3 regions of the Siminovitchia sp. FSL W7-1587 genome follow, and region 1 is predicted to be linked to each of the others. Evidence: riboswitches for the same ligand, from Rfam matches in the RefSeq annotation. Region 1 holds a riboswitch; each other region holds the start of a gene.

Region 1 (4,500 bases):
CCAACGACCGACTAAGGATTATGTTGCTCTACAATTCACGGTCGCCCATCCTCCTTTACAACTTTTATTTTAGCGATAGTACTCCGCATGTTTCAATTGAAAATCAAACATTTTTTGGAAATAGCAACCTGTATGACAGAAAACCAAATCCTGATTTTCCCTACACCACTTTTCAAATGAATCATAAAACCCTTTTTTAGAGAACTTCAAAAAACCTCTCGTAGTAATAAAGTCCTATTTTGTACGAAAGAGTTGACAAAGACACCTCTTTATATTAATTTTGCATTAGGGAAACTTTTTTGTGTATGTGCAATAATTAATGGGAAAGGGGAAATAGAAGTGCCATCATTCGCTTTACCGGAATTGAACTATGATTATGATGAACTCGAACCATTTATTGACGCCCGAACATTAGAAATCCATCACAGTAAACATCACGCTACATACGTCAATAACTTAAATACATTGTTGGCAGGCCATGAACATCTGCAAAATAAACCGATTGAGGATATCCTCAGCAACTTGGATTCCCTGCCCGAGGAAATACGGACAGGTGTCAGAAATAACGGCGGCGGGCATTACTGCCACAGCCTTTTTTGGGAAATCATGTGCCCAAAAGGAGGTGATGAACCAACAGGGGATATTGCTAAAGCCATCGAACATTACTTTAAAACCTTTGATAACTTCAAAGATAAGCTTTCCCAAGCAGCCATTTCCCGGTTTGGCAGTGGGTACGGCTGGCTTGTACTTGATGGTGAGGAGTTATCCATCATGAGTACTGCTAATCAGGACACGCCGTTAATGACCGGGAAAACACCGCTGCTTGTCATAGATGTTTGGGAACATGCTTATTATTTGAAGTATCAAAACAGACGACCGGAATTCGTCTCTAGTTGGTGGAACACTGTGAATTGGGATCAAGTGAATGAATTGTATTTGGAAGCGTTGAATAAAAGGTAATTGAGGCAAAGAAATATGCCATTAGCTCCCGGACTGGTGACCCGGGAGCTTTTTTTATGTTACTTAATTAATTAATGATTGCAGCGGTGCAGGAATACGCCCGCCCCGGCGGATAAGCTTCTCTGAGCTGTATTGGTTGACACCCAGTACTGGCGCCCGCCCAAGCAGTCCGCCAAATTCCACGATATCTCCTTCCCGCTTTCCCGGGACTGGAATGACGCGAACGGCTGTCGTTTTCTTATTAATCATACCGATCGCGGCTTCGTCCGCAATGATCGCAGCCAGCGTGGCAGGTGAAGCATCGCCGGATAAGGCAATCATATCGAGTCCAACCGAGCAAACACATGTCATGGCTTCCAGTTTGGATAAAGTGAGCGCCCGGTCTTCGATGCCCCGGATCATGCCCTCATCCTCACTCACCGGGATAAAAGCGCCGCTCAAACCGCCGACATAAGAACTCGCCATGGCCCCTCCTTTTTTTACTGCGTCATTCATTAAAGCGAGAGCCGCAATTGTCCCATGTGTTCCGACCCGCTCAAGGCCGATTTCTTCCAAAATATCGGCAACACTGTCATTCATGGCGTTCGTGGGAGCAAGTGACAAATCCATGATTCCGAACGGAACTTGGAGACGTTCTGCAACAACCCTGCCAAGCAGTTCGCCGGCTCGCGTGATTTTAAAAACCGTTTTCTTAATAATATCTGCCACTTCTCCAAGATCAGCCTCCGGATGGCGCCTTAAAGCATTTAACACGACGCCCGGGCCGCTGACTCCCACATTCAGCACAACTTCTCCTTCGCCCGCACCGTGAAAAGCACCCGCCATAAACGGATTATCCTCAACAGGATTACAAAAAACGACGAGCTTGGCACAGGCAATCCCGTTTCGATCCTTCGTCCTTTCCGCCGCTTCTTTTATAATCAAACCCATCTCGCGAACAGCATCCATATTAATGCCCGTTCTTGTTGTGGCAACAGAAATGGAAGAACAAACCCGCTCCGTTACGCTTAATGCCTCCGGGAGAGCGTCAAGCAGTGTTTGATCTCCTTTGGCAATGCCTTTATGAACGAGAGCAGAATAACCTCCGATAAAATCGACGCCAATTGTGGCGGCCGCTTTGTCCAATGTTTTGGCCAACTCCACCGCCTGCTCCTTCGTCGCATTGCCCAGCAACTCGGCAATTGGCGTGACGGAAATTCTCTTATTGACGATTGGAATACCGAATTCTTTTTCTGCCGCCTCCGCCGTGCTTTTTAAATTCCCGGCGTATTGTATGATTTTCTCATAAACCCGTTTGTTCATTTTTTCAAAATCAGAATCAGCACAATCCGACAGGCTGATTCCCATGGTGACGGTACGAATGTCCAAGTTTTCCATTTGGACCATCCGAATCGTTTCCATCATTTCGTTCAGCGCTATATTCATATACATTCTCCTTCTATATACGGTGCATCGACTGGAAAATCTCTTCCCGTTGAATATTAATTTGCTGTCCAATTTTCACGCCAAGTTCATCAAACTGTTTTTGCAAGCCTTCCAAATTTTCAATGCCCGTTACATCAACGACCATCATCATTGTAAAAAAATCTTGCAAAATGGTTTGCCGGATATCCAAAACGTTAATGTGGTGATCCGACAACACTTTCGTTACACTGGCAATAATCCCTACTTGATCTTTCCCAACCACGCTGACAACTGCGCGTCTTTTCTCCATGTTGTAATAGCCCCCTTCTTGAAATTGTAAACATAAAAAAAGATTGGATCTCTCCAATCTCCGAAAGTCAGTAGAATAACGTACATAAAAGTTCGTATGTTACTCTTCTGTCCTTTTGCCTGAGATTGTGAATCCTTCGGCGCCGCGTAAATCACGGTCTCTCCAGAAGCTGCTCCGGTTATAGTTTGATCCATAACCCTCATTGCTCATATTTTTGTCGATAAGTTATTTTAACAATCCGGCTCGTATTGAGTCAATAGCAGTTTTTAGAAACTTAGCACTCCCGTCTGATAATCGTGAAATAATAGCGCAAAGGACATTTCTTCTCATTCGCCTTTGCCATACCCTTCCGACTCGGATGATAACGCACTAGACCCGGGTTCCCGGCTTGGCCCAAATAAGATGCACCATGTTAAACCAGTGGCTTTCCACCTTGTCAATCTCGATTCCCGAAGCTTTTACAAGCTCCAGCATGTCACGATTATGATGACATCCGACCACACGGCAAAAAAGTGGATTGAAAGTCCTTTGGAATGTCGAAATCGCGACATGAGAGCTAATACCATGCTCCAATAATAAAATGTTCCCGTCAGGCTTACACCAACGCTGGATTTTTTGAAACATGCCGAGAGGATTTTCGTAACAACAAAATGAAAGCGTCGAAACAATGGTGTCGAACGATTCCTCATCAAAGCTCATTTTCTCGATGTCGGCACAAATAAAAACAGCATCCATGTGATGAGCGGCGGCCGCCACCCTGGCTTTGCGAAGCATCTCTTCACTAAAATCCGTCGCCGTCACCTTGACCCCTGAAGGATAGTAAGGAAAATTGGCTCCCGCCCCAACCGCCAGTTCAAGAACTTCTCCTTCGGCTTGACGAATCAACTCTTGGCGCCACCTTTTTAACGAAGCAGAATCCTTTCCCTTGGCATATCTTTTCGCTTGCCTGTCAAACAATCGAACCAGCTTCTCTTTTTTCACCATTCTTCCTCCTCGCTCCCGGCTTTATTAAAATATAACATGGTTCTGTAATATAGTGGCTTTTTTGTTTAGAACCTTGAAAATAGCGATTCCCAGGCTTGGTTACCAAGACATGTTCATGTTTTTTGGAAATATTTTGTAACCGAAAGTATATACAGATGAAATACGGCTGTCATATTCCCCTGTTATACTAAGACCTACGATTTAAAATAAAGGAGTTTTGCATGTTGAGAAAAATAGTCATATCTATGGTTACAGCATCTATTCTAGTATTAGGTTTTTCTGGAGCAGCTTCAGCGGCAACGGACACATATACAGTTAAAAAGGGAGATACACTTTGGGGTATCGGATTACAGCATAAGGTTTCCGTCAGCCAATTAAAAAGTTTGAACGGACTAACAAGTGACCTTATCATCCCGAATCAAGTATTAACGATTACGAATTCAAACGCGGCGGCGCCAGTCAATACAACAGAAAAGCCACAAGCACCTGTTCAGACTGCCAGTCCCGAAGCAACCGCGAATGAAACTACGAATGATACGACAAATGAAACTGCCAATAAAACAATCACAGTTACAGCGACGGCCTACACGGCCAGTTGCAAAGGATGTAGCGGCATTACCGCTACCGGCATTGATTTAATAAAAAACCCTAACGCCAAAGTCATCTCCGTTGATCCGAATGTCATACCTCTTGGGTCCAAAGTTCATGTAGAAGGATACGGAACTGCCGTTGCGGGAGATACTGGCGGCGCGATAAAAGGAAATAAAATTGACTTACACGTGCCTACTAATCAGGAAGCATTAAACTGGGGAGTCAGAACAGTTAAAGTAACAGTTTACGAG
Region 2 (4,500 bases), 1.8 Mb from region 1:
ATTTGGCTGTTCGTACAACCGGATATAGGCTGCCATTTTTTTGGCTGAATGGAATAGTTGGTGAAGACGGGGGGCGCCAAAATGTATATATTCACCCTTTACATTTTCCGGAGCTTTTTCTTCATCTGTAATAAAAGTCAGTTTTCCCGGATTGGGTATTCCGCCCGTCTTTTCTAAATATGTCCAATAAAATGGTCGATTCATCAGTTCTTTATCCATTTCTATCGTTAATTGGACGGTTAAAAATCCGGGGCCGTTTTCCAAAATGGTGCATTGCGTCGCTTCAAAAAAGTTCTCAAGATATTGATGTATTTCTTGTTGAAGCATTTGTTTCACTTTCCTCTCTTATGGAATCAGCAAACTGGATGAAGGCGGAAAGGTTTGCCATCTTCACCTTCAGTTCCCCTTCCGACTTGGATTCCTTGAAAATATCATGCATATGTTCCTCGATACTGCCAAATTCCAGCTTTGCCAGAATATCATCCAATTCTCCGACTACACGCTCAAAGAGTTTAATTTTTTGCGTCAGCAAATTGACAATATGTTCTTCAATTGTATTTTTCACTGCGAAGTTATAAATATACACATCTTCCTTCTGGCCCAGTCGGTGCACCCGGCCAATTCTTTGCTCAAGGCGCATCGGATTCCATGGCAAGTCAAAGTTGATGACGTGGTTGCAAAACTGCAAATTTATCCCTTCGCCACCGGCTTCGGTTGCGATCAGTACTTGCACGTGATTTTTGAACAATTCTTTCATCCAATCTTTTTTCCCGCGCTTAAAACCTCCGCGAAACGGAACAGATTTAATCCCGTGCTGCTGCAAAAACCATTGCAAGTATAGTTGCGTAGCACGGTACTCTGTAAAAATAATCACTTTATCATTGATTTTTTTAATCAATTCGAGCGCTTTCAGTGCTTTTGAGTTTTGTGATACGGCATCTATCTTTGTTTGCAAAAATGTAAGCTTGTTCACATATTCATCTGAGAGGTTTTCATATTTTTGCAGCATGTTTTTTAATGTAAAATAAACGGCTTCCCGGCTGCTGCACGCTTCCCGCTGTAAAGTAATAATTGAAAAAGCATTTGCTGTATAAGATTCACAGGACTCCCTTAATATATCAATCCCATCATAAAGCTCGCGTTCCTCTTTGCTGAATTCAATCGGAATGGTTTCAACATGGCGCTTTGTCCATTCAATTTTGGTGTCAGCTCTTCTGTTCCGAATCATTACTTTATTAATCAGGCTTTTTAAATGTTCATTTTCTTGCTTTGATAATTTTTTATTTTTATATTTCTCCAAAAAGCTGCTTTGGCTCCCTAGATGGCCTGGCTTTAACAAGGAGACGAGGTAGAAAATTTCCTCAATTTTATTTTGAATCGGTGTTGCCGTCAGCAACAGACAATACTTTTTGGGGAGAGATTGCACGAACTGGTAATTTTTCGTTTTATGATTTTTCAGCTTGTGGGCCTCATCAACAATGATACAATCAAAATCTTGTTCGGAAATGATGTCGCAGTGAGGGCTCCGTTTTGCTGTATCAATGGATGAAACGATACAGTCATACTGGCCCCATACATAACTTTTTGTTGCCGCAACGGCATGGATGTGGAATTTGGAATTCAGCTCGTATGTCCACTGAGAAACGAGAGATGCAGGGACAAGGATCAATGCCCGTTTGACAAGGCCGCGAATCATATATTCTTTTAAGATCAATCCCGCTTCAATTGTTTTTCCCAGCCCCACCTCATCAGCTAAAATGGCTTTGCCGTTCATATTTTCCACAACGACAGTGGCCGTTTCCAGTTGATGGGGCAATAATGTTAGTTGAGGCAAATGGTTCGGTGCGACTAGACCCTCAAACTCAGGAACGAGTAGCTGTTTTTCCGCGGTTAATGCCAGCTTGAACAATTGTTGATTGGCCCAAGGGCCATCCTGTTCGATTCGCTCCAGGAAGCCCGGAAGCCATTGGGTATCAGATTGGATAGGTACCTTCATCGTGAACGCCTCTCCTTTTCTATGTATGATTGAGGAAAATGTTTGAACAATTGGCAAAAGAATGGTACGATGTGTGTAACTAGCAAGCTTCGCATGATAATAGTATAACCAGTCTCAAAAAGAATATAGGCGAATGATGACAAGAGGAGAGACCGATGAATTTTCGGCGCCGAAGGAGCAAGCGCGAACCCGTGCGAATCTCTCAGGCAAAAAGACTCTTGTTTGACGCAACTCTGGAGAGCGTTTTCTTCCTACGAGAAAACCACCAAAGAAGAAAGCCGATCTTAAAGCGGTCAAACTTTCAGGTCCCAAGACAGAGAAACCTTTTCATAGGGGTTTTTCTGTCTTTTTTTATTGCCTGATGTTACATAAAAGATAAAAAGGAGGAAGGACAATGTCAGAATTAAAACGAACCCCTTTGTATCCTTTGTATGAAAAGTACGGGGCAAAGACAATTGATTTTGGCGGCTGGGATCTTCCTGTCCAGTTTTCCAGCATAAAAGAGGAACATGAAGCCGTCAGGGAAAGAGCAGGCATTTTTGATGTTTCCCACATGGGAGAAGTGTTGGTGACAGGGAAAGAGAGTGAAGCGTTTCTTCAAAAATTGATGACCAACGATGTATCCAAACTGAAGAAGGGCGGCGCTCAATATACGGCAATGTGCTATGAGAATGGCGGAGTCGTAGACGATTTGCTCATCTATCGGCTTGATGAAGAAGAATACTTGTTGATCGTGAATGCCGCCAATACGGATAAAGATGTTGCCTGGTTAACACAATACGCGGATAAAGATGTCGAAGTGAAGAATGTCTCAGACCAATATGCCTTGATTGCGATTCAAGGACCGAAAGCGCAATTGATTTTGCAAAAAATTGTAAAAAATGTGGATTTAAGAGATGTCAAATTTTTCAAATTTCAACAGAATGTTGATGTAAACGGAGCGAAAGCTCTTGTTTCCCGAACTGGGTATACAGGTGAAGACGGGTTTGAAATTTACTGTAGCCCGAAAGACGCCACTCAAATATGGGAAGATCTGCTAAAAGCAGGCAAGGAAGAGGGGATTCAGCCTTGTGGGCTTGGTGCACGAGATACGTTGCGCTTCGAGGCGACTTTGCCGCTTTATGGACAGGAATTGTCCCCGGACATTTCTCCTTTAGAGGCAGGCATCGGATTTGCCGTAAAACTCAATAAAGAAGAGGACTTTATCGGAAAAGAAGCCCTGACAAAGCAAAAGGAAAACGGCGTTTCTAGAAGACTTGTAGGTATCGAAATGCTGGAGCGGGGCATCCCGAGGCATGGCTATCCCGTATATAAGAATGATGAAGAAATTGGGTTTGTCACGTCGGGAACACAATCTCCTACGCTGAAAAAAAACATCGGCCTTGCTCTCATTCAGTCTGAGTACAGTGAAGTAGGGAATGAGTTGGAAGTGGCTGTGCGCAAAAAACGTTTACAAGCAAAAATCATTAAAACGCCATTTTATACACGTCCAAAAAAATAGGATGGGGGAGAAAAATATGATCAAACATCGTTATTTGCCTATGACGGAAGAAGACAAGAAAGAAATGCTGCAAACGATCGGAGTAGATTCAATAGATGACTTATTTTCGGATATACCGGATAAAGTGCGATTCAAAAGGGAGTACAATATTAAAAAAGCCAAATCCGAATCCGCCTTATTAAAGGAGTTGTCTCGGCTTGCTGCCAAAAATGCCGATTTACAACAACATGTTTCGTTTTTGGGAGCGGGAGTGTACGACCATTATATCCCGACAATCGTTGACCATGTGATATCTCGATCAGAGTTTTACACCGCTTACACGCCTTATCAGCCGGAAATTTCTCAAGGTGAGCTCCAGGCCATTTTTCAATTTCAAACAATGATATGTGAATTAACAGGAATGGATGTTGCAAACTCTTCCATGTATGATGGCGGAACGGCGCTTGCAGAGGCGGCCATGCTCGCTGCCGGACATACAAGAAGAAAAAAAGTTCTCGTATCAAGGACGGTCCATCCCGAATCACGCGATGTATTAAAGACATATGCCAAAGGCCAGGCAGTTGAAGTGATAGAAATTCCCGATAAAGATGGTTTGACTGATTTGGAGGCTTTAAAGGCTGAAATCAACGAGGAGGTTGCTGCGGTAATTGTACAATACCCGAACTTCTTTGGCCAAATTGAGCCGCTTAAGAAAATTGAACCGCTCATCCATGACGTAAAAGGACTGTTTATCGTTTCCAGCAACCCGCTTTCTTTGGGTGTTTTAACACCTCCAGGCGCCATTGGTGCAGATATTGTGGTCGGAGATGCCCAGCCTTTCGGCATTCCCGCTTCCTTTGGCGGTCCGCATTGCGGCTATTTCGCCGTCACGAAAAAACTTATGCGAAAAGTTCCGGGAAGACTTGTTGGACAGACAACAGACGAAGACGGCAAGAGAGGTTTCGTTTTAACGCTGCAGGCGCGCGAGCAGCATATCCGGCGCGATAAAGCAACATCCAACATC
Region 3 (4,500 bases), 950 kb from region 1:
ATTCATTTCAACGATGGCGGCCGCTGCCATGGCTGTTGCGGATCCCACCTCGGCCTGGCATCCGCCTGCCGCCCCCGAAATGAAAGCCCGGTTGGCGATCACATATCCGATGGCACTGGCAGTAAACAAGCCCATCACCAGTTCATCAAATGGAATGTCGGTATTGTCCCTGAGGGCAAAAATACATCCTGGAAGGATTCCGGCAGAACCGGCGGTGGGCGTGGCCACAATGACTCCCATCCTTGCATTTGTTTCGGAAGTCGCGAACGCATACTTCATGGCATCGACCGTTATGCTTCCTGTCAGGTAATTGCCTTTCTCTTTATATTGTTGCAGCAAGTAAGCGTCACCGCCCGAAATACCGCTTGGAGCCGTTGACTTGTCTTCAATGCCTGTTTCAACCGCTTCTTTCATCCTCAAAAGCCGCTCTTTCATTTTCTCGAAAATGTCTTTCTGGCTTCGGCCGGTCTTGCTTGCTTCCCATTCCAGCATAAGCTCGCCAATTCCCCAATTTTTTTCATGACACTGTTGGAGCAGCTCTTCCATCGAAGAGAATTCCATTCTTTTCACCTGCTTTCTGATAGATATGTTTCTTTGATCCACTCCATATCAATCTCGGTATTCAACAACAGATCCAGCCGATGCTCATTCATGTAAAAAATTTTTGAAAGCCCCCCTCCCAGGGATGCACCTCCAATTTCCAGCCGCTTGCCTTTCCTTCTGACTTCAACCATTAGCGTATTAGGGTGGTCAAAGTAAGAACATTGGTTCTCCATTTGAAACGTAACGTTCATTTTTTCATCTTGCGCAAGATCGAAGGCATAGCGAATACCCGGGTCATCCGTATCCATGCCAAGCAGGCCGCCTAAAATGGCCTTATCTGTCCCATGCCCCCGATATGTTTCCGCGAACGAATCATAGAAAGTGATATGGGCATAGTCGGGAACACCCCCAAGAAGATCATAAGCAAACTTTCCGATGGACACGACACCAGCCGTATGAGAGCTGGAAGGCCCCACCATAATTGGACCGATAATATCAAAACAACTGTTATAAATCACTTTCGCCACCCCACTTTATCTAACCAATAGCTCTTGATAAAGGGGATATTCGCGACAAAGTTGCTGTATCGTTTCTTGCACGCGCTTCGTAACAGCCGGATCTCCCTTGCTCTTTAAAATATCCGCTATAGCGCGACCAATGAGCTCCATATCTTTTTCTTTCATTCCGCGGGTTGTGACAGCAGCGGTTCCAATCCGAATCCCGCTCGTCACGAATGGACTTTCCGGATCATATGGAATTGTATTTTTATTGACGGTGATGCCTGCTGCTTCCAGCAAATGCTCCGCTTCTTTTCCAGTCAGTCCCCAAGCACGCACATCCAACAAGACAAGATGGTTATCCGTTCCGCCTGAAACGAGCCGGGCCCCCGTCTCTAATAAGGTTTCAGCAAGTTTTGAGGCATTTGACACAATTTGTTGAGTGTACGCTTTAAAGTCCGGTTGAAGCGCTTCCTTGAATGACACCGCCTTAGCAGCAATCACATGCATGAGCGGTCCGCCTTGAATGCCTGGAAACACTGCTTTGTTTATTTTTTTCATCACATCTTCATCATTCGTCACAACAATTCCCCCGCGCGGGCCTCTCAATGTTTTATGTGTTGTACTCGTAACGACATCCGCATACGGGACGGGAGAAGGATGAAGGCCACTGGCTACAAGGCCGGCAATATGGGCCATGTCCACCATTAAAATGGCTCCCGTTTTGTCCGCAATCTCTTTAAACTTGAAAAAATCTATGATTCTCGGATATGCACTTGCACCGGCAATGATCATTTTAGGACGCTCTTTTAAAGCGATGGCTTCCACCTCGTCATAATCAATCAAGTGGGAATCCTCTCTTACACCATAAGCGACGACATCGAACCATTTTCCTGACAGATTGACGGGGCTTCCATGAGTCAAATGCCCACCGTGTGATAAATTCATCCCCATGATCTTATCGCCCGGCTCCAACATCGAGAAGAAAACAGCCGTATTCGCTTGAGCACCGGAGTGGGGCTGAACATTGGCAAAATGGGCATCAAATAAAGCCGTTAACCTGGCAATCGCCAATTTTTCAACAACGTCTACGTGTTCACATCCTCCGTAATACCGTTTGTCCGGATACCCTTCCGCATACTTGTTCGTTAAAACAGAACCCATTGCCTCCATCACATCTTCACTGACAAAATTTTCAGAAGCAATCAATTCCAATGATCCATCTTGGCGCTTTCTTTCTGCCTGAATAGCCCGATAAATTTCCACATCCCCGTTTAACAAGCTCATTTTGGTTCCTCCTTTTCCCTATCTTCCCCTCCTTGTATTTTTTCGCACACAAAAAGGACAGGGGAAAGATAGCATTTTAATCTACCCTTCCTCTGTCCTGTTACCTGAGAGTTTAAAACTTCATAACGAAGTATTCCCCTTTGGTGGCCTTTACAGGCGCTCTCCAGAGACGCGTCCAAGCACGGTACTTTTACCTGAGAGATTAGATCCCAAGGAATTTTTTGGGACTTGCTCCTTCGGTGCCAAACCCAACGGTTTAGTCTCTCCCGTGATTGTCATTCGCAATTATTTGATTATTTCATAATATATCTGAACTTCAAGGGATTGTCAATAAAAAAATCTTTTTCTGTACCTTACTCTTCATGAAAGCATGGCATTTATCCCTAGCCGCTGTAGAAAAAGAACTGAAAAAGGATTCGCTGAAAGTGCTATTCTCAAGATTTTTCACAACATCTAAAAGGGAAGCCTTGGCAAATTGCGTTTTTCCAATCGCTAGGATCTCTCTGCCGCGCCGCCTGGGTACTCCCGGGAATCCTCGGCCCTCTGCTTTCGATGGTTCTTGACGATTACAGGAATCATTACTCGATATGAAAAATCCCCTTGTCTTGAGAAATTGTAAGATACTCAAAATTGGTTTATTTCTTTTTGGTATATTACATGAAGTTTGAGGTCTTTTATACAGTTACTGATTAAGCCCGTTTTCGGAGGCTGAAGACTTGGAGGCAGATGAAATAATCTTTCTAGATTTGAGTCGATTGCTCGATGGGGAACTGAAATGTCCGGGATTATTTTCATGATATTTTCACGGCTGGCCAAATGGAATCCCCAGACACCAAACGACGGCACCACTGTATAATAGGCTTTCGTTTTGAAACCAGCAGTATTCAATGTTTTGGCTATGCTCCAATACACTCTCGGAGTATCCCTCGGGGAATTGGATTGGCATGAAACGACTCCTCCCGCATTCAAATGCCTGCCGGCCCCGATAAATAATTCTTTGGTATATAATAAGCTGGTTGTAGGATCGGCGGGATCAGGAAAATCAACGATGATGACATCATAACCCTCCATTGTTTTCTTTAAGTATTCCATCGCGTCCATTATATGCACCTTTACCCTGCCATCCCTTAACGAGCCGGCATTTATAGCAGCAAGTGCGGGCTCGTCTTTTGCCAAACGAATCATGACGGGGTCAATATCCACAAGATCTACATGTGCTACATCAGTATATTTTAATATTTCACGAAGCGCCAGCCCGTCCCCTCCGCCTAAAATCAGTATTCTTTTTCTTGCTTTTGCCAGTTCCATTGCCGGAAATACCAGTGCTTCATGGTAATATCTTTCATCAAGGGATGAAAACTGCAACTCATCATTTAGATACAATCGAAGGTCTTTTCCCTCGACAAGCAAAATATCCTGAAAACCACTGAATCCTCTATACAAAATATTGTGCTTTCCATTTATAAGTTCTTTAAGAACCTTCATGTCCGACTCATTTCCCCGCTCTTTATTTGTTACATGAAGTGGTTTTCCCGGCTCACGAATACTTTCATTTCCGGAAAAAATTCGGCTTTTATGCCCTCTTGGAATTTCATGCATAAAGACGCGCCTTGCGCCTATTTTGCGTAGAAATCTTTGTAACACATTCCAGACATCCTGATGGGAACATGTATATAAGTCCAAAGCTGTATACCTGTATTCAGGCCAAGTGTGAATAGAGAAATGGGACGAAGAGATAACGATCGTACCCGTTACTCCTTGGGGTGAAAACGTATGGAAATAAGCCATCAGAATTTCCAATCGCAGTTCTCTCAAGGACTCTAAAATCAAACTTTTTACCTCATCAGCGCAATCAATGACACTAGCATTACAATCATATGCATCCACGATAAAATGTTGTCCTATTACGCCCGTTGCTTCCATGTCGTCCATTCCTTCCAGTCCTGATATTTTTTCGCTTCGCCCGAATCACCCATATTCCCGCAAACACATCCATAACTAACGTATGAACTTATCAATGTGCAAATGCTAAAAAATGAAAACTCTGCCTTTCTCGATTGAGCGAACGGCACGTTTTCGTCTATGAGTAGGATTCATGGATAATTCCCAATCCGTAAAACATTAATCCACTATGCTTCCGCGGTCATGAAGGAATAATGTGAGGAAGTTGGAA

The links. Region 1 has a riboswitch for glycine ahead of NST31_RS11965 (ACT domain-containing protein). Riboswitches for the same ligand answer to the same signal wherever they lie in the genome.
Region 2: it holds a riboswitch for glycine, as region 1 does, so the genes downstream of both, gcvT (glycine cleavage system aminomethyltransferase GcvT) here and NST31_RS11965 (ACT domain-containing protein) in region 1, are expected to answer to the same signal.
Region 3: it holds a riboswitch for glycine, as region 1 does, so the genes downstream of both, glyA (serine hydroxymethyltransferase) here and NST31_RS11965 (ACT domain-containing protein) in region 1, are expected to answer to the same signal.

Annotation. Positions count from the first base shown of each region.
Region 1 covers NZ_CP150169.1:2,542,313-2,546,812, reverse strand. Annotated here, with positions in the region: gene NST31_RS11975 (superoxide dismutase) at 340-960, shown strand; gene NST31_RS11970 (PFL family protein) at 1,024-2,385, opposite strand; gene NST31_RS11965 (ACT domain-containing protein) at 2,399-2,674, opposite strand; glycine riboswitch at 2,772-2,850, opposite strand; gene NST31_RS11960 (class I SAM-dependent methyltransferase) at 3,044-3,658, opposite strand; gene NST31_RS11955 (3D domain-containing protein) at 3,883-4,500, shown strand, end outside.
Region 2 covers NZ_CP150169.1:4,307,820-4,312,319, forward strand. Annotated here, with positions in the region: gene NST31_RS20245 (YqhG family protein) at 1-327, opposite strand, end outside; gene NST31_RS20250 (SNF2-related protein) at 296-1,996, opposite strand; glycine riboswitch at 2,130-2,224, shown strand; gene gcvT (glycine cleavage system aminomethyltransferase GcvT) at 2,391-3,497, shown strand; gene gcvPA (aminomethyl-transferring glycine dehydrogenase subunit GcvPA) at 3,517-4,500, shown strand, end outside.
Region 3 covers NZ_CP150169.1:3,493,771-3,498,270, reverse strand. Annotated here, with positions in the region: gene sdaAA (L-serine ammonia-lyase, iron-sulfur-dependent, subunit alpha) at 1-561, opposite strand, end outside; gene NST31_RS16535 (serine dehydratase beta chain) at 567-1,061, opposite strand; gene glyA (serine hydroxymethyltransferase) at 1,077-2,327, opposite strand; glycine riboswitch at 2,500-2,606, opposite strand; gene speD (adenosylmethionine decarboxylase) at 2,952-4,259, opposite strand.